2 regions of the Caulobacter sp. FV2ps19 genome follow, and region 2 is predicted to be linked to the other one. Evidence: riboswitches for the same ligand, from Rfam matches in the RefSeq annotation. Region 2 holds a riboswitch; the other holds the start of a gene.
The links. A riboswitch is a leader RNA that binds a small molecule or an ion and turns the genes downstream of it on or off. The one in region 2 is predicted to bind cobalamin.
Positions count from the first base shown of each region.

Region 1: another riboswitch for cobalamin. It lies ahead of ACW18B_RS14005 (TonB-dependent receptor plug domain-containing protein); the one in region 2 lies ahead of metE (5-methyltetrahydropteroyltriglutamate--homocysteine S-methyltransferase).

Region 1 is NZ_CM178729.1:2,944,273-2,954,090, reverse strand. It holds gene ACW18B_RS14045 (sensor histidine kinase NtrY-like) at 1-1,019, shown strand, start outside; gene ntrX (nitrogen assimilation response regulator NtrX) at 1,016-2,404, shown strand; gene ACW18B_RS14035 (D-amino-acid transaminase) at 2,405-3,268, shown strand; gene hfq (RNA chaperone Hfq) at 3,434-3,682, shown strand; gene hflX (GTPase HflX) at 3,694-5,028, shown strand; gene mazG (nucleoside triphosphate pyrophosphohydrolase) at 5,030-5,848, opposite strand; gene ACW18B_RS14015 (MFS transporter) at 5,820-7,202, opposite strand; gene ACW18B_RS14010 (hypothetical protein) at 7,272-7,769, opposite strand; cobalamin riboswitch at 7,981-8,168, shown strand; gene ACW18B_RS14005 (TonB-dependent receptor plug domain-containing protein) at 8,307-9,818, shown strand, end outside.
Region 2 is NZ_CM178729.1:1,135,257-1,145,074, forward strand. It holds gene ACW18B_RS05465 (cytochrome b) at 1-167, shown strand, start outside; gene ACW18B_RS05470 (cytochrome c1) at 173-1,027, shown strand; gene ACW18B_RS05475 (pepsin/retropepsin-like aspartic protease family protein) at 1,051-1,821, opposite strand; gene ACW18B_RS05480 (TMEM175 family protein) at 2,012-2,689, shown strand; gene ACW18B_RS05485 (DUF1579 domain-containing protein) at 2,760-3,338, shown strand; gene ACW18B_RS05490 (dienelactone hydrolase family protein) at 3,344-4,021, opposite strand; gene ACW18B_RS05495 (dienelactone hydrolase family protein) at 4,021-4,701, opposite strand; gene ychF (redox-regulated ATPase YchF) at 4,766-5,866, opposite strand; gene ACW18B_RS05505 (hypothetical protein) at 5,995-6,333, opposite strand; gene ACW18B_RS05510 (pirin family protein) at 6,489-7,319, shown strand; cobalamin riboswitch at 7,385-7,613, shown strand; gene metE (5-methyltetrahydropteroyltriglutamate--homocysteine S-methyltransferase) at 7,733-9,818, shown strand, end outside.

The sequences.
Region 1 (9,818 bases), 1.8 Mb from region 2:
GGGTTGTCAGCCTCGACCCGCAGGGGCGCATTTCGGCGCTGAACCGCCGCGCTGTAACGCTGCTGAGCTTGCAGGAAGACGCCGTCGGCCTGGATCTGATCGAGGCCGCGCCGGAGTTCGACGTCGTCATCGAGGCCATTCTGGAGGGCAGATCTGACGCCGAGGTCGAGGTCGATCTGGTGCGGGAAGGGGAAACCCGTCGCCTTCGCGTCCGCGGCGCCGGGCAGGTGGCCGAGGGCCTGGTTCTGACCTTCGATGACATTACCCGATTGGTCGCCGCCCAGCGAAACGCCGCCTGGAAGGACGTTGCGCGGCGCATCGCCCACGAGATCAAGAACCCGCTGACGCCCATCCAGCTCTCGGCGGAGCGCATTCGTCGGAAATATCGCAAGGAAATCACCAGCGATCTGGAGACCTTCGATCGTTGCACCGACACCATCATTCGCCAGGTTGGCGATATCGGTCGCATGGTCGATGAGTTCTCGGCCTTCGCGCGGATGCCCGCACCGCGCTTCGAGCCGGCCAATCTCACCGAAATGCTGCGCCAGAGCGTCTTCGCGCAGCGGTTCATTGATAATGAGATCGAGGTTGTGCTTCAGGAAACGGGCGAGGATGTTCTCATAACCTGCGACGCCCGGATGGTCGGCCAGGCGCTGACCAACATTCTCAAGAATGCCGGCGAGGCGGTCGCGGCCCGGCGAATGGCGAGTCCTGAGCCCCAGGGGCTGATCACCGCGACACTCGTGGACGACGACGAGGATCTCTGCGTGATTGTCGAGGACAATGGCGTTGGTTTGCCGGTCCGCGATCGTGATCGCCTGACTGAACCCTATGTGACGACCCGCGAGAAAGGCACTGGCCTTGGCTTGGCGATCGTCAAGCGGATCATGGAGGACCATGAGGGAAGCCTCGTCCTCACAGATGCCCGCGAAGCGCCCGGAGCCCGGGTGATCATGAGATTTCCGAAGAGCGCGCGCCTGTCTGTCGCGACGCTCGAGGGCGTTGAGGAGATGATATGAGCGCTGACGTGCTTGTCGTGGACGACGAAGCCGACATCCGCGACCTCGTGGCCGGAATCCTGGAGGACGAAGGATACGCTGTTCGGACCGCCGCAGATTCCAACCAAGCCTTGGCGGCTTTGCGCGCTCGCAAACCCGCCTTGTTGGTCCTGGACATCTGGATGCAGGGCGGCGGCATGGACGGGCTGGAATTGCTCGACATGATCAAGGGGCTGGATCCTGACCTGCCGGTGATCATGATCTCCGGTCACGGCAATATCGAGACCGCCGTCAGCGCCATCAAGCGGGGCGCCTATGAGTTTCTGGAAAAGCCGTTCAAATCGGATCGCCTCCTGCTGGTGATCGAGCGCGCCCTGGAGGCGGCGGGCCTCAAGCGCGAGAACCGGCGCTTGCGCGCCCAGAGCTTCACGTCGGATGGACTGATGGGCAAGTCGGCCGCGGCCCAGGCCCTTCGACAACTCATCGCCAAGGTGGCTCCGGCCAACAGCCGGGTTCTGGTCTCGGGGCCGCCAGGATCGGGCAAGGAGCTCGTGGCGCGGTTGATCCACGGCGCCAGCGCCCGGGCGCGGCAGGAGTTCATGGCGGTCAGCGCGGCGGGCATGGCGCCGGAGCGTCTCGACGTCGAGCTCTTCGGGGAAGAAGGCGAGGGTGGCCGTCCGCGCAAGATCGGCGTGTTCGAGCGCGCCCACGGCGGCACGCTTTATCTCGATGAGGTGGCGGACATGCCGCGCGAGACCCAGAGCCGCATCCTGCGGGTTCTGGTCGAGCAACGCTTTAGACGGGTCGGGGGAGACAGCGACGTTCAGGTCGATGTTCGGGTGATTTCCTCCACCTCGCGCGACCTTCGCGACGAGATTGCCGCCGGCCGGTTCCGCGAGGATCTGTTCCATCGTCTGAACGTGGTGCCCGTGCGGGTTCCAGGCCTGTCGGAACGTCGCGAGGACATTCCGGAGCTGATCAGCTTCTTCATCGACCGTATCGTGGAGGCCACAGGCCTGCCTCGCCGTCGGCTGGGCGACGACGCCCTGGCGACGCTTCAGGTGCAGACCTGGCCCGGCAATGTCCGTCAACTGCGAAACAACGTCGAGCGCATGCTGATCCTGGCGACCGGCGAGCCCGATGACCTGATCACCGCCGAAATGCTGGCGGGGGCGGAGCAACCTTCCGCCGGCCATGCGGGGGCGATCGGCGCCGAGCGGATCATCGCCCTGCCACTGCGCGAGGCGCGGGAACTGTTTGAGCGCGAATATCTGAACGCCCAGATCTTGCGCTTTGGCGGCAATATTTCACGGACAGCCAATTTCATCGGCATGGAGCGTTCGGCCTTGCACCGGAAGCTTAAGTCCCTCGGCGTCGCTGGCGCCCGCGCGGACGAGGACGAATAGATGTCGCGCTTTGCCTATGTGAACGGTCGCTTTCTGCGTCACGGCGAAGCCGTCGTGCACATCGAGGATCGCGGCTACCAGCTGGCCGACGGCGTCTATGAGGTTTGGGCGGTCTTCGACGGCAAGTTGGTCGACGCGGAGGGGCACTTTGCCCGGCTTTGGCGGAGCCTTGATGAACTGCGCATCACTCACCCGATGGGACAGGCGGCGCTGACCTGCGTGCTGCGCGAGGCGGTGCGCCGCAACTTGGTCCGCGATGGTCTGGTCTATCTGCAGGTGACGCGCGGCGTAGCGCGTCGGGACCATGCCTTTCCCAATCCGGCCGTGGCGCCGTCGATGGTCGTGACCGCCAAGTCGACGGATCGCGATCAGGCTGAACGCAAGGCGGCTCAGGGCGCTGCGGTGATCAGCGTTCCCGAGAACCGTTGGGGGCGTTGCGACATCAAGTCGGTGGGTCTGTTGCCGAACGCCCTGGCCAAACAAGCCGCCCGGGAACGTGGCGCTCTGGAGGCCTGGTTTGTCGACGACCTGGGACTGGTCACCGAAGGGGCCTCGTCCAACGCCTGGATCGTCGACGCCGAGGGCAATCTGCGCACCCGCGACGCCAATGCCAATATCCTGCGCGGTGTGACGCGTTCCACCTTGTTTGAGGTGATCCGCGAGACCGGTCTTCCGATCAACGAGAAGCCGTTCACCATCGCCGAGGCGCAAGCGGCGCGCGAAGCGTTCATCACCGGAGCCGGGGCGCTGGTCATGCCGATCGTCAAGGTCGATGGCGTCAAAATCGGCGATGGCGCGCCCGGACCTATAGCAACGAGGCTCCGGCGTCTCTATATCCAGCGCGCTCGCGAGAAGGCTGTCTGACCAATTTGCAAAAACGGCTCAAACGCGTGGTGGGAAAGAGCGCGTTTTCGACGCAGGGCGCACTTTCACGCTGAATGATGATCGCGTTCGGCGAAAAATGATCTAGCATGTACTTGTTTGTGTGGAGGGTGCTTTGCCCTCCGAAACAATAAGAGGGGAACCCCCATGTCGGCCGAGAAGAAACAAAACCTGCAGGACACGTTCCTGAACAGCGTGCGCAAGTCCAAGACGCCGCTCACCATTTTCCTCGTCAATGGCGTCAAGCTCCAGGGCGTTGTCAGCTGGTTTGACAATTTCTGTGTCCTGCTTCGCCGCGATGGCCAGTCGCAACTGGTCTATAAGCACGCCATCTCGACCATCATGCCGGCTCAGCCTGTCCAGCTGTACGAGCCGAGCGCCGACTCCGACGATTGAATTAGAGACGCTTGTCCAAATCTTCAAAATCCGTAGATCACGCCACGCCGGTTCTTAAGGCGTTCGTCGTCCACCCGGTTCGTCCCAAGCGGGGCCAGTCCGCCATCGAAGCGCGCGATCCGCAAGCGCGCCTCGAAGAGGCGGTCGGCCTCGCCGAGGCGCTTGACCTCAATGTCGTGGAGACGGCGATCGCGCCCCTGCGCGTGGTCACGCCGGCCACCCTATTCGGCAAGGGCAAGATCGAGGAGTTCGCGACGATCTGCGAGGTCGAGAAAATCGATGTCGCGGTCTTTGACGACCAGTTGACCCCGGTCCAGCAACGCAATCTGGAGCGGGGTCTCAACGTCAAGGTCGTGGACCGGACGGGCCTGATCCTTGAGATCTTCGCCCGCCGTGCTCGCACGCGCGAAGGCAAGCTGCAGGTCGAGCTGGCGCGCTTGGACTATGAGCGTTCGCGCCTGGTCCGGACCTGGACCCACCTGGAACGCCAGCGTGGCGGCACCGGCAATACGGGCGGCCCTGGGGAAACCCAGATCGAGCTCGACCGTCGCCTGATCGCCGACAACATCATCAAGCTGAAGCGCGAGCTGGAAGAGGTGCGGCGTACGCGGACCCTGCACCGCAAGGCGCGCAGCAAGGTCCCGTACCCGACCGTCGCGCTGGTCGGCTACACCAATGCCGGCAAGTCCACCCTGTTCAATCGGCTCACCGAGGCGAACGTGCTGGTCAAGGACATGCTGTTCGCCACGCTGGATCCCACGCTGCGGACGGTGAAATTGCCCGACGGTCGCCCGGCGATCCTGTCCGATACGGTGGGGTTCATTTCCGACCTGCCGCACGAACTGGTCGAGGCGTTCCGCGCCACCCTGGAGGAGGTACAGGAAGCCGACGTCGTGCTGCATGTGCGCGACATCGCCAATCCCGACAGCGCCGCCCAGGCGCGCGATGTCGAGACGGTGCTGGCCGATCTCGGCGTCACCTTCGACGACGGCAAGACCATCGTCGAGGTGTGGAACAAGATCGATCTGGTCGCCGAGGAAGATCGCGAAGAGGTCGAGGGCAATGCACGCCGGCTAGGCGCTGCGGCGGTTTCGGCCGTCACCGGCGATGGATGTCCCGAACTGCTCAAGCGGATCGGGGCGCTGATCGATGATACGCCTCCTGTCGCCATTCGTCTGGGGGCAAGCGACGGCGAGGGTCTAGCCTGGATCTATCGCAATGGCCGCGTGATCAGCCGGGAAGATGAGGCGCAGGGCGGGATCGTCATCGTCGCGCGTCTTGACGCCCAGGCCCTGGGGCGCTTCGAGCGTCAGTTCCCGGACGCCTTCGTGATGGTCGCCAACTAGCTTAGCGCTTTTTCTCGTCGGCCTTGGCGGCGTTCCAAAGTCCGTCCATCTCGGCCAGATCCGATTGGTCTGGGGTGCGACCGTCCTTCGCCAGGGCTGCCTCGATATAGGCGAACCGCCGGCTGAACTTGGCGTTGGTGGCGCGCAGCGCGTCTTCCGGTTCGACATCGAGCTTGCGGGCCAGATTGGCGCAGACGAAGAGCAGGTCGCCCAGCTCCTCGCGGGCTTTGGCCTGGTCGCCGGCCGCGATCTCGACCTCCAGTTCCGCGATCTCCTCGCGCAGCTTGTCCAGAACTTCGTCGGTCGATGGCCAGTCAAAGCCCACCCGGGCCGCGCGCTTGGTAAGCTTCACCGCGCGGGTCAGGGCCGGCAGGCCGGCGGGCACGTCGTCAAGCACGCCCGTCTTGGCCTTGGCCCGGCGCTCCTGCGCCTTCAGGGCCTCCCAGCCCGACGTCTGGGCGGCCTGGTCGTCATAGGTATGGTCGCCGAAGACGTGCGGGTGCCGGCGGATCATCTTGTCGGAGATGGCGGCGGCGACGGCGGCGAAGTCGAACGCGCCCTGTTCTTCTGCCATGCGCGAATGGAAGACCACCTGCAGAAGCAGGTCGCCCAGCTCTTCCTTCAGGTCGCTCAGATCGCCGCGCTCGATGGCGTCGGCGACCTCATAGGCCTCTTCAACCGTGTAGGGCGCGATGCTGGCGAAGGTCTGTTGCTGATCCCAGGGGCAGCCGCCGACAGGATCGCGCAGGCGCGCCATGATCCCGAGCAGGGCAAACAACGGATGGTCGGGGTCATTCGGCAGGGGCGGCGAGGGCGGCATTCTGATCCGGTTCGGGCTCGTGGGCTGACCGCGCCGCCGCATCGCGCGCCGCGAGTTGGCGCTGGATCTCGGCGACGCGAGTCGCGTCGAGCGGATAGCGTAGCATCACGACCGCGACGACAAGCCCCAAGGCGGCGGGCACGACTGAATAGAGAGAGATCAGGGCGACGTCGCCGGTGGCGGAGGGCAGCTTGGGGTCGAAGCCAAGCAGGGCGAGCAGGGGGAAGGCTCCAATCGCCAGGGCATGTCCCAGCTTCATCGTGCCATTGACGATCGCATAGAGAAGTCCGGTGCGGTCGACGCCGCTGGCCAGGCGTTCCTCGTCGCCGATGTCCGCCATCATCGACCGGACCAGCAACGGGGCCGCCGAATAGGGGAGGCCGGCCAGGATCAGCACCAGCGCCCCAGCCCATGTGTTTCCGGCCGGGGTCACCACGGCGAAGACCTGCACGATGGCGTAGACGACCGACGCCACCGCCAGGGCGTGGTGCTTGCCCAGTCGCTTGGCCAGCATCGGCCAGATCGAGGCGCCAGCCAGGGCCGAGATGAAATACAGCAGAAGCAGCAAACCCGCCTGGGTCTTGTCGAAGCCCTTGATGCGCTCGAAGAAAAAGAAGAACAGCGCGCCTGCGATACCAGGAGCCAGGCCCATCAGCAGGTCCGCGAGGAGCAGCTTGCGCACGGAACTCCGCTTGAGCAGAGCCAGATACTGCGTCAGACCCGAGGCGTGCCGGATTGTCGGCGCGGCCGGCTCGCCCACCGCGCGCGTCGCCAGCAGCACCGACAGCGGGATCAAAAGCACGATGAACCAGCCCATCGAGCGGATGCCGGCGGCATGGTCCCCCTTGAAGGCATAGGCCATGATCGGCGGCAGGGTGAGCACCAGGATCATGCCCACGACGTTGCCGGCTTGCCACCAGCCATAGACGCGCGATCGTTGCGCGTAGTCGGTCGACAGCACTGAGGCCCAGGCGGTGTGCGACAACACGACCATCGAATAGCCGGCATAGGTGACGACCAGCCAGAACCACAGATAGATCGGCCCGATTCCCGGCTGGGCCATGAACAGGGCGAAGGCGCCGATCATCACCAGCGGCGAGCCCATGACCAGCCAGGGCCTGAATCGGCCCCAGCGGGTGCGGGTTCGATCCATGAGGCCGCCGATGAACGGGTCGAAGAGGATGTCGATCAGACGAACGATCAGAAACGCCGCCCCCACCGCGCTGAGCGACAGGCCAAGGTCGCTGGCGTAGAACTCGGGGAGGTACACAACAAGGGGCAGGCCCAGCGCCGAGATCGGCAAGCAAGGCGCGGCGAAAGCCGCCAGGGACCACGACGATCGTCGATCGGCCATTGCTCAGTGTCCTCCCAGACCGGCGGGTTGGTTCCCGCCTCTTGACTTCAAATGTCGTATCCAGCCGCGTCAGCGGTCGTCATATTGGTCCTTGGCCAGCCGGTCCGCCAGCCTGTCGAAGGCCCGGTCGGCGTCGCTCCAGGTCGTGCTGGTGCTGGCCCAGCGGATGTCGCTCTCGTACCAGCTGTAGTGAACGGGGATCCGAGCGCCAGACGACGCCCGGTATTCGCCGCTGATGCGGGCGCCGCCGACGCCGAAACTGGAATAGGACAGTCCTGGCTTGACGCTCATTTGCCGCTGCGTAGGGCGGTTGGGTTTGGCGTCTTCGATCACCAGGTCCAGCACGCCGCCATCCGGACGAAGCGCGCCTGCGCTGTCCAGGGCCTTTTCGACAGACTGCTTGAGCTCTCCAGTCAGGTACTGGATCTCACGGTCGTCGAGGATTTCGGTTTTCCTTGCCAGGTCTGACCCAAGGGTCACGTGGACCACCGAGACAACAGGCGCCGCCTGGGCCGGGACGGCGGTGACCGCCAGGCCCAGGGCAAGGATCGCGAGCGAGGCTCTCATCATTGACACTCCGAAACTGATCCTTTCGCAAACTGTGCGTCGATCCGTCGGAAAACGCCAGCGCTGGATCAACCCATTCCAAACGTTTGTTCGGGTTGGCGATGCGCCTGGGATCGGGCCCACCGGAACCGGTTTCTGCACCCCTGGGCTCGGCGACGAACCGACCCAATGTCTTTCAAGCGTCACATTGACGGTCTTGGACGCAGTCTATAGGGCTGCTCGCGCGTCAGGTTCCTCGCAAGAGGATGAATAGGGAACGGGGTTTAAAACCCCGGCTGCCCCCGCAACTGTAAGCGGTGAGCTTACGCGTCACATGCCACTGGGACCTCGGTCCTGGGAAGGCGACGCGCCAAGCCTAGACCCGTGAGCCAGGAGACCTGCCCGGCGCAGTCGTTCATCGTCCGGCCGGGGTGCGCCGAACGAACGGGATTTCCCGCGAAACGACATGTCAGTCAGGCCGCGTCGCGGCCTTTGGCCTCGGCGTGTCTGCACGTTCGCGGCTGGAGGACGTGCGCGGGTCATTCAAAGGGAAAGACCATGATCCGAGCGCTTCTGTGCTCCTCCGCACTCTCCACTACCCTGATCGCCGGCGCCGCTATGGCCGACGAGCAACGGGCTCCTGAAACCGACGTCGCCGGCAAGACCGGCGCGACCGCAGTCGCTGAACTTGTGGTCACCGCCACCCGCTCGCCGCAACCGATCGAAAAGGTCGGGGCCTCGATCAGCGTGCTGACGACCGAGGCCATCCAGGCCAGCCAGGCGATCTCGGCGGTTGAATTGCTGGCCCAGACGCCCAGCGTCACCTTCGCCCGCAATGGCGGCGTGGGTTCCGCCACCAGCCTCTATATCCGCGGCGCTGAAACCCAGCACACCGTGGTGCTGATTGACGGCGTGAAGCTGAACGATCCGTCCTCGACCCAGGGCAGCTATAACGCCGGCAACCTGCTGATCGGCGATGTCTCGCGCATCGAGGTCCTGCGCGGCGCTCAATCCACCCTGTGGGGCAGCCAGGCCATCGGCGGGGTGGTCAACATCGTCACCGCCGAGCCGACCGAAGCTTTCGAAAGCAATGCCAGCATCGAGGGCGGCGCGCGCGACACCGCCTTTGTCCGCGCCGGGGCCGGCGGGGTGACCGAGCGCGTCACCTGGCGTCTGGCGGGCAGCTATTACACCACCGACGGCTTCTCGGCCTATGCGCCGGGCAAGGAGAAGGACGGCTATCAGAACACCGGCGTCTCGGGCCGCGTGCGGGTGGCGCTCAGCGACAATGTCTCGGCCGAAGTTCGCTCGGTCTATTCCTATGGGCGGGTCGATTTCGACGGCTTTGGCGTGGATTCCCCGGAGTTTGGCCGCACTGAGGAACTGGTGATCTATACCGGTCTGAACTTCGCCCTGCTGGACGGTCGCTGGAACAACCGCCTAGCCTACGGCTACACCGACACCGATCGAGAGAACATCAACCCGGCCCGCCCGGCCGTGCCGCTGAGCTTCGACGCCATCGGCAAGAACAAGCGCTGGGAATACCAGGGCGCCTTCGCCGTGACGGACACGGTTACGGCCTCGTTTGGCGCTGAAAGCGAGCGTTCGCGAATGGCCGTTCGCTCGCCCAGCACAAGTGCGCCCAATCCGGCGTTTCGCACGGGACGGGTTAGTTCAGACAGCGTCTATGGCCAGCTTCAGGCCGAGCTCGTTCCGGGGCTGACCTTGACCGGTGGTCTGCGCTACGAAGACCATGACACTTATGGCCGCCATACCCTGGGTCAGGTCTCGGCCGCCTGGGCGTTGAATGAGGGCGCCACGGTTCTGCGCGCCAGCTTTGGCCAGGGTTTCCGCGCGCCGGGCCTCTACGAACTCTACAGCGAGTACGGCAATCTGGATCTGAAGCCGGAAAGCTTCGACAGCTGGGACGCCGGCGTTGAGCAGCGCCTTCTGGGCGGCAAGGCCAAGGTTTCGGCGACGCTGTTCAAGCGCGAAGCGGACAACGAGATACGCTACTTCTCGTGCAGCTACACGGCGACCGACGCCCTGTGCAATCCGGGCGGCGCCCTC
Region 2 (9,818 bases):
CCTTCGACGCCGACCTCAACAGCTATGTGTGGCTGTCGCGTGTCGCGGCGCTGTACTACTTCGGCTTCTTCCTGGTGATCCTGCCGATCCTGGGTCTGAAGGAAACGCCTCTGCCCGTGCCGGACTCGATCGCGTCCCCGGCGCTGTCGCCTGAAAAGAAGGGCTGATCCCGATGCTGCGTAAACTCACTACTCTTGCAGCGGTCGCGGGTCTGATGGCCGCCGCCGTTTGCGGCCCGGCCCTGGCCAGCGGCAAGAAGGAAGAGCCCAAGGACGTCCACTGGTCGTTCGAAGGTCCCTTCGGCAAGTTCGACCAGGCCCAGCTGCAGCGTGGCTACAAGGTCTATCGGGAGGTCTGCTCGTCCTGCCACTCGATGAGCCTGGTCAGCTTCCGCAACCTCGGCGACAAGGGCGGCCCGTTCTACGACGCCAAGTACAAGAACCCGAACGACAACCCGTGGGTGAAGGCGATCGCCAAGGACTACGAGGTCGATGATATCGACTCCGAGACCGGCGATCCCATCAAGCGTCCGGCCACCAGCGCCGACCGCTTCCACGCGCCGTTCCCCAACGAGCCGGCCGCCCGCGCCAGCAACGGCGGCGCCCTGCCGCCGGACATGTCGCTGCTGGCCAAGGCTCGCGAAGGCGGCCCGGCCTATATCTACTCGCTGATCACCGGCTATGAAGAGCCCCCCAAGGGCCTGAAGGTCGGCGCCAACCAGCACTACAACCCCTATATGGCCGGTGACCTCACCTCGGCGTGGTCGGGCTCGCACGAGCACGTTCCGCCCGGTGGCTTCATCGCCATGGCTCCGCCGCTGAAGGCCGACCTGGTCACCTTCGACGACGGCACCAAGTCGACCGTCGACCAGCAGGCCAAGGACGTCTCGGCCTTCCTGATGTGGGCCGCCGAGCCCAAGCTGGAAGAGCGCAAGAAGATGGGCTTCGTGGTCATCCTCTATCTGCTGCTGTTCTCGGGGCTGCTCTATGCCAGCTACCGCAAGGTCTGGAAGAACGAGTCGCACTGACCGTTCCGACAGCTTGAACACGATCAGGGCCTGGCGGCGACGCCGGGCCCTTTTTCGTTGAGCGCCTTTTTCGGGGCCGGCGTCAGCCACAGCCGCCCCGCCGCCGGGTCGAGCCGCAGGCGATAGGCGGACAGGATCTGGACGCCCAGCGCCCCGACCACGCCCTGCGGCAGATCGCCGGCCTTCACCGCCGGCACGTTCTGGTGAAGCACGCCATTCCAGGACAGGGCCCGCAGGGTTCCCGCCGGCTTCTGGCGCGGCGCGTCAGCCGCCCCCCGCGCCCGCACCCCGCCGTTCGAGGCGGTGTCCAGGGCGAAGGCGCCGGAGATCCCCTGATCGCCGCGTGAGACCGCCGCCCGCACCGTCGGCACACCCTGCACCTGGGTCACCGCCACGCTGCGCCCGCGCGGCCTGTGGCGGCCGCCTGGAAGGTCCAGGCGCAGACGGCAGGGCGAGAAGTCGATGGTCACGACATAGCGGTTCAGAATATCGGCCCCGATCACCCCATTGATCGGGGTGACGAAGCCCACGCTGCGATAGTCCAGGTCGCGCACCTTCACCGGGGCCGCCGCGACCCGCTGGCCGGCCAGGCGGACAGGCAGGGTCAGGTCGGTCTCCGCATAGCCCGACATCTGCGCCTTGGTCTCATGCAGCAGGGTGGTGGGCGCCGACAGGTCGATGACATAGTCGCCGGCCATGTCGGCGAGGGTCGCGGGCGCGATGATCGCGCCGTTCTCGAACCAGCAGGCGGTCTCGCCGGCGCGCGCGATGGCGGGAAAGATCAAGCCAGTCATCGCCAGTGACAGAACGATCAACGGAGCGGACGCGTGACGCATAAGGCCAGCCTAGCTCAGCCTTACGGGTTCGACGACGGTTTCCGAGCAGAGCGGAGTCGATGACCTTCAACGCTTGAGGGACAGGCGCCGGTGGACACTGGAGGGATCGGCGCCATCATGGGGCGTTCTCTGCGGGAGGGGCTGAGGCATGGTCGAGCGCGAAGATCACGAGTATGAGGCCGCAAAGCGGCTGGACGCCTTCGTGGACGCCGCTTTCGCCTTCGCGGTGACCTTGCTGGTGATCGCCGGGGCGGACGGGGTTTCGACCCTTCCGGCGCTGTGGGCGGCCATGGGGCGAATTCCGGCTTCACTGGGCGCCTTTGCACTGATCACAATGTTCTGGCTGGCCTATCGCGATTTCGCGCGTTTCGCGCCACGCCGCGACGCCCTGTCCAGCCTCAACGCCCTCGCCATCGTTTTCGTGGTGCTGATCTATGTCTTTCCGCTCCGGATGCTGGCCGAGACCGGCTTTGTCTGGATCTCGGGCGGGCGGCTGCCAGGCGCGATGATCATCCACAGCCTGGACGACCTGCGCCTGCTGTTTCGAGTTTATGGCGTGGGCTTTACGGTCTTGGCCTGCCTGTTCTGCTGCCTCTACGCCCATGTCGTCGGGGCCGGCGAGCGATTGGGTCTTGCGCCGGGCGCACGGGTGCGTGCGCGCGCTAGTACCGAGATCTGGATGATCATCGCCGTCAGCGGAGTGATTTCTGTTCTGCTGACCTTCGCGCCAATCCGTCTGGCGCCCTGGCTGCCGGGGATGGCCTATTGGTGCATTCCAGCAGCCATCGTCATACGCGCTCGACTGGTCAGGACAGCAGAGCGCTGACGTATCGCCACCGATTGACGAAAAGGGCTTTGCTTATCAAAGTATGTGACCTTCCTTTCGGAGAACCCCCATGTCTCGCTCGTTTGTTTCGGCCGCCGCTGTCGCCGTGCTCTGGATCGCCGCGCCGGCCCTGGCCCAGGCGCCGTCCGACCCGGCGACGCGCCTGGCCGCCCAGAAACAGGCCCTCGGCAAGCTGGCCATGATGGACGGCGTCTGGCGCGGTCCGGCCTGGATCCGGATGGGCGACGGCGCCAAGCACGAGATCACCCAAACCGAACGCGTCGGCCCGCTGCTGGACGGCACGGTGAAGGTGATCGAGGGGCGCGGCTATGAACCCAACGGCGCAACGGGGTTCAACGCTCTGGGCGTAATCTTCTACGAGCCGTCGACCGACGCCTTCACCCTGCGCTCCTACGCCACGAGCTACATGGGCGACTTCCCGCTGATGGTCACGGGTGACGGCTATGTCTGGGAGGTCCCGGCCGGGCCGATGACCATCCGCTATACCGCCGTCTTCAAGGACGGGACCTGGCGTCAGGTCGGTGAGCGGATCATGCCGGGGCGACCGCCGGTGCAGATGTTCGAGATGACCCTGACGAGACTGGGCGACAGCGCCTGGCCGGGGGCGGGGGCGGTCGCGGCGAAATAGGGCGCTCAGACCTCGCCCTTGGCGCCGCCGCCGCGCTGGAACAGCTGCAGGGTGCGCAGCATGGCCAGACTGGCGCTGTCGGCATGATAGCCGTTGGGGGCGACGAAGGCGTGGCCGGCGTCGTAGAGCCACACCGGCACGTCTGGATGCGCCGCCTGGATGGTCTCGACGTCGGCCATCGGGATCAGGCTGTCGCGCTTGCCGAAATGCAGGGCGGTCGGCGCCTTGGGGGTCTCGTCGACATACCGGATGATGTCGCCGCCGTAGAAGCACGACACGCCTGACAGGCCCGTGCAGCGCGCCGCCGCCAGCCAGGCGGTCGTGCCGCCATAGCAGAAGCCCAGGGCGAACACCGGGCCTTCCATGGCCTCGATACAGGTCTGGACGCGGGGTATGGCGCTGGCGCCCCAGCCGGTCACGGCGCCCATGCTCATGCGCTGATCGAGGATGGACGGGTCGCTATTGGCCTCAGGGAAGGGCGCGTCGGCGGCGTCGAACAAGGCGGGGGCAATCACCTCATAGCCCTGATCGGCCAGGGTGTCGGAGAGTTCGCGGATGTGCGGCGTCACGCCCCAGATGGCGTGCAGGATCACCAGGCCGCCGCGCCGGGCGTCCTGGTGGCGCGCGTGATAGGCGCTGAAAGGCGCGCCGTCGCGGGTGGCCAGGGCGATGGACTCGCCCATCAGACTGCGCCGAAGGACTGGAACAGGGCCAGGGTCCGCTGACGCGCCAGCTTGGCGTCTTCGAGGTCGGAATCGGGCCGGCCGTCATTGTTGAAGCCGTGGCCGCTGGCCTCGTAGATATAGACGGGAACCTCGGGCTGGGCGGCGCTGAGGGTCGACTGGACGTCTTCGGCCGGGATGTGGGCGTCCTTGCGGCCCAGATGGACGATCACCGGGCAAGACAGCGGCAAGGCGGCGTTGGCCGCGACCATGCTGCCATAATAGGATGACCCCGCGGCCAGGCCCCTCAGCTTGCCGGCCGCCAGCCAGACCAGCGATCCGCCCAGGCAATAGCCCACGGCGAACACCGGACCGCGCGGCGCCAGCTCATCGATACAGGCCTGGATGTCGGACAGCATCTTCTCGGCGCCGATGGTGTTGACGTGGCTGACGCCGGTCTGGAAGCCCTTGGGGTCATGCTCGGCGATGAAGCCGGGCTCGGCGCGGTCGAAAATCGATGGGGCCAGCACCTCGAAACCCAAGGCCGACCAGCGCGCCACGTCGGCGACGACATACTGGTCCAGGCCGAAGATCTCCTGGATCACCACGATCCCGCCCTTGCGCTCGCCCTGCGGCTGCGCATGCAGGGCGTTGAAGGCGAAGCCGTCGATCGCTGAGGTCAGGGTGATCTTGTCGGACATGCGGGCCTCCTCGCCAATAAAAAGCGGCCGGGACGTTTCCGTTCCGGCCGCTTGATATGGTGTCCTAGACGTTGAACCGGAAGTGCATCACGTCGCCGTCCTTGACGACATATTCCTTGCCCTCGGCCCGCATCTTGCCGGCTTCCTTGGCGCCGTTTTCACCGCCCAGCTTGATGAAGTCGTCAAAGGCGATGGTTTCGGCGCGGATATAGCCCTTCTCGAAGTCGGTGTGGATGACGCCGGCCGCCTGCGGGCCGGTGTCGCCCACATGGATGGTCCAGGCGCGGGCTTCCTTGGGGCCGACTGTGAAATAGGTCTGCAGGTCCAGCAGTGTGTAGGCTTCGCGGATCAGGCGGTTGAGGCCCGGCTCTTCCAGGCCCAGGGTCTCGAGGAATTCGGCGCGTTCCTCGGCGTCCAGCAGGGCGATCTCGCTCTCGATCTGGGCCGAGATGACCACGCTTTTGGCGTTGTCCTTGGCGGCGCGTTCGGCCACCAGGTCACTGAACGTGTTGCCCTTGTCGGCGCTGCCTTCATCGACATTGCAGACATAGAGGGCCGGCAGCGAGGTCAGCAGCTGCAGCATGTGCCACGCCTTCTCGTCATCGGCGTCGATCTTGGCGGCGCGGGCCGGGCGGCCTTCGCGCAGCAGGGCCAGGGCGATATTGGCCAGGCGCAGGGTGTTGGCGCTCTCCTTGTCGGCGCCGACCTTGGCGCGCTTTTCGAGGGCCGGAACGCGCTTTTCCAGGCTTTCCAGATCGGCCAGCATCAGCTCCATCTCGATGATCTCGAGATCGCTGATCGGGTCGATGCGGCCTTCCACGTGGACGATGTCGCCGTCTTCAAAGCAGCGGGCCACGAAGGCCACGGCGTCGCAGTCGCGGATATTGGCCAGGAACTGGTTGCCCAGGCCTTCGCCCTTGCTCGCGCCGCGCACCAGGCCGGCGATGTCGACAAAGGTGATGCGGGCCGGGATGATTTCCTTCGAACCGCTGATCTTGGCCAGGGCCTCCAGGCGCGGCTCGGGCACGGCCACCTCGCCGGTATTGGGCTCGATCGTGCAGAACGGATAGTTGGCGGCCTGGGCCGACGCCGTCTGGGTCAGAGCGTTGAACAGGGTGGACTTGCCGACATTGGGCAGGCCGACGATGGCGACTTTTAGGGCCATGGAACTCTCGTGAATTTCGTTGGCCGCGACCTAGCACGGATCGGCGGCGAACGCGAAGGGCAGGGCGGTTAAGCCCCGTTCGCCTCAGAGCGTCGTCGATCGCGGGTGAAGCGCGGCCCGCGGAGAGCCTAGCCCAGCCGCAGCCACGTTCTGGTGCTGGTCGCCGAGTACGAAACGGTCAGCTTCGACTCCATGGCCTGGGTCATCAATTGCATGGTCCCGGCGCTTCCCTCGTGCCTGGGCACGATCAGGGTGGCCGCGACCTGACCCTTGCTGTCGGGCGCCGACAGGGAGGCCTTGAGGCCCGGATGGGCGGCCGTCTGGCTCACCAAGTAGCGGTCCACCTGGGCGGGCGCGCCCTGAACGACAATCCGAGCGGAGGTTGTCTTGACGCCGCAGCCAGCCGTGGATGCCGCCGCCAGCAGCACAAGAAGAGCGCGAACACCGAATACGGCCGGACGGGTCATGCTGTTTCTCCGTCGCGCTTCAGGCGACCACCTCAGTGTCATGCTCCTAATGCGTGTTGTAAAGCGCTGCGCCGTCAAAAGGGGTTCGCGCTCGCCCCGCCACTTGCATCAACTGTAACCGTACCCGATATCAAAGGCGGAAAAGGAGCCGTGAGATGAGCCTTCGACCTGTCGTGAAAATCGTCAAGGGCGTCCCCGCCTCGGATGGCGACGGCGTGCGCCTGACCCGCATGCTGGGCACCCAGGAAGCCCAGATGTTCGACCCGTTCCTGATGCTGGACTGTTTCGACAACGATCAGGCATCTGACTATATGGGCGGCTTCCCCGACCATCCGCATCGCGGCTTCGAGACCGTGACCTACATGCTGGAAGGCCGGATGCGGCACCGCGACAATACCGGTCGCGAGGGGATCATCGGCCCTGGCGGCATCCAGTGGATGCGGGCCGGCAAGGGCATCGTCCACTCCGAAATGCCCGAGCAGTCAGAGGGCCGCATGCGCGGCTTCCAGCTGTGGGTCAATCTGCCGGCAAAGCTGAAGATGAGCGCGCCGGGCTATTCGGAGTTCGAGAGCGACGCCATCCCGGTCGAGGCCCGCGACGGCGGCGTCACCGTCAAGGTGATCTCGGGCGTCACCGATGGCGGCACGGCCGGACCCATCGGCGGCGGCGCGGTCGACGCGCTGTATTTCGACGTCGTGCTGCCGGCCGGAACGCGGTTCGAAGAGCCCGTGGGCGATGACCGCAACGCCATGCTGGCGGTCTATGAGGGCCAGGTCCGCGTGGCCGGCGGCAAGGTCGACGCCCTGTCAGGCGTGTTCCTGGGCCAGGGCGACACCGTGCTGGTCGAGGCGGTCACCGACGCCCGGGTGCTGCTGATCGCCGGGCGTCCGATCGAAGAGCCGGTGTTCTGGCACGGCCCGTTCGTGATGAACTCGCGCGACGAGATCGTGCAGGCCTTCGAGGACTTCCAGTCCGGCAAGTTCTGACGCTGATCTCCAAAATCACATAAAGATATCCTTATGTCTCTGTTGACGCGCGGGGCCGTCCCGTGCTTCTTGCGGCCTGTCGTGGTCCGCGTGCGCTTTGGCGTGCGTGGCTAAGAGGGAAGTCGGTGAGGGCGTGAAACCCCGATCCCGGCGCTGCCCCCGCAACTGTGAGCGGTGAGCCGCTGTCCGTTACGTGTCACTGATCCGCCGAACTTCATCGGTGGCGGATCGGGAAGGCCAGGGCAGGGGCGTTGACCCGTGAGCCAGGAGACCTGCCCCGACAGATAACGTCCTCCGGCGGGGTGCCCGGTCTGGTCGCTAGCAAGGCGCGACCGGGCCGTGATGTCCCGTGCGCGACCGCCTGCGCGCGTCCCGATCAGCCTCTCGCCATCATCTGGCAGAGGTTTTGAACCATGACCGTCACCGTCGCCACCCTGGGCTTTCCCCGCATCGGCCCCCGTCGCGAGCTCAAGCGCGTGCTGGAAGAGCATTGGGCCGGACGGCTCGACGCCGCCGGCCTGCTGACCGCCGCCGCCGCCCTGCGCGGCCAGACCTGGGCCCGTCAGGCCGCCCTGGGCGTGGATCACGTGCCCAGCAACGACTTCTCCCTCTATGACCACGTGCTGGACACCAGCGTCATGGTGGGGGCCATCCCGCCGATCTATGGCTGGACGGGCGGGCCGGTCGATACCCCCACCTATTTCGCCCTGGCCCGCGGGACCCAGGGGCAGGCCGCCGAAGTCTGCGCCCACGGCCACGTCCATGAGCCGGTCAACGACCCCGCGGCCGGCCTGCCGGCGATGGAAATGACCAAGTGGTTCGACACCAACTATCATTATCTGGCTCCCGAGGTGTCGCGCGGCCAGACCTTCGCCCTGACCTCGACCAAGCCGATCGACGAGTTCCTGGAGGCCAAGGCGCAGGGGATCCAGACCCGCCCGGTGCTGCTGGGGCCGGTGACCTTCCTGAAACTGGCCAAGAGCCGCGATCCGGACTTCCAGCCCCTGACGCTGCTGTCGGCGCTGATCCCGGTCTATGCGCAGGTGCTGCAGCGTCTGGCCCAGGCCGGCGCGGACTGGGTGCAGATCGACGAGCCCTGCCTGGCCCTGGACCTGACCGACTTCGAGCGCGGCGAGCTGCGGCGGGCCTATGGCGCCCTGACCCACGCCGCGCCGGAGCTGCGGCTGATGCTGACCAGCTATTTCGGAAGCTTCGGGGACAATCTGGCCACGGCGGTCAACCTGCCGGTCGAGGGTCTGCACCTGGACCTGGCCCGCGCGCCGCAGGATCTGGAGGTCGTGCTGGCCGCCGCGCGGGAGAGCCTGGTGCTGTCTCTGGGCGTGATCGACGGCCGCAATGTGTGGCGCGCCGATCTGGAGGCCCTGCTGGATCGTCTGGAGCCGGTGGTGGCGGCGCGCGGCGGAGACCGGGTGATCCTGGCCCCATCCTGCTCGCTGCTGCACACGCCGGTGGATCTGTCGGCGGAGACCCGGCTGGATCCCGAGGTCGCCCAGTGGCTGGCCTTCGCCGTGCAGAAGGTCGAGGCGCTGGTCGTTCTGGCCGGGGCCCTGAACGCCGGTCGCGCGTCGGTCCGGCCCCAGTTGGAGGCCGCCGCGGCCGCCGCCGCCGCGCGCCGCACCTCCAGCCGGATCCACGATCCCGCCGTTCAGGCCCGCCTGGCCGCCGTGACCCCGCAGGACGCCCGCCGGGCCACGCCCTTTAGCCGGCGCATCGCGCTTCAGCATGCCGATCTGAACCTGCCGCCCCTGCCGACCACGACCATCGGCTCGTTCCCCCAGACCCAGGCGGTGCGCAAGGCCCGCTCGGCCCATGCCCGGGGCGAGATCAGCGACGGCGACTATCAGGCCTTCCTGCGTCAGGAGACCGCCGCCGCCGTCGCCTGGCAGGAAGAGATCGGTCTGGACGTGCTGGTGCACGGCGAGTTCGAGCGCAACGACATGGTGCAGTATTTCGGCGAGCAGCTGTCGGGCTTTGTCTTCACCCAGCACGCCTGGGTGCAATCCTATGGCTCGCGCTGCGTGCGGCCGCCGATCCTGTATGGCGACGTTTCGCGGCCTCGCCCGATGACGGTGGAGTGGTGGCGCTACGCCCAGGGCCTGACCGAGCGGCCAATGAAGGGCATGCTGACAGGGCCGGTCACCATCCTGCAGTGGTCTTTCGTGCGCGACGACATTCCCCGCAGCCAGACCTGCCGGCAGATCGCCCTGGCGATCCGCGACGAGGTCGTCGATCTCGAGGCGGCCGGGGCGCGGATCATCCAGATCGACGAGGCGGCCCTGCGCGAGGGCCTGCCCCTGCGCCGCGCCGACTGGCAGGCCTATCTGGACTGGGCGGTCGAGGCCTTCCGTCTGGCCGCCTCGGGCGTGGCCGATCGCACCCAGGTCCACACCCACATGTGCTATTCGGAGTTCAACGACATCATCGCCGCCATCGGGGCGATGGACGCCGATGTGATCTCGATCGAGACCGCGCGGTCGA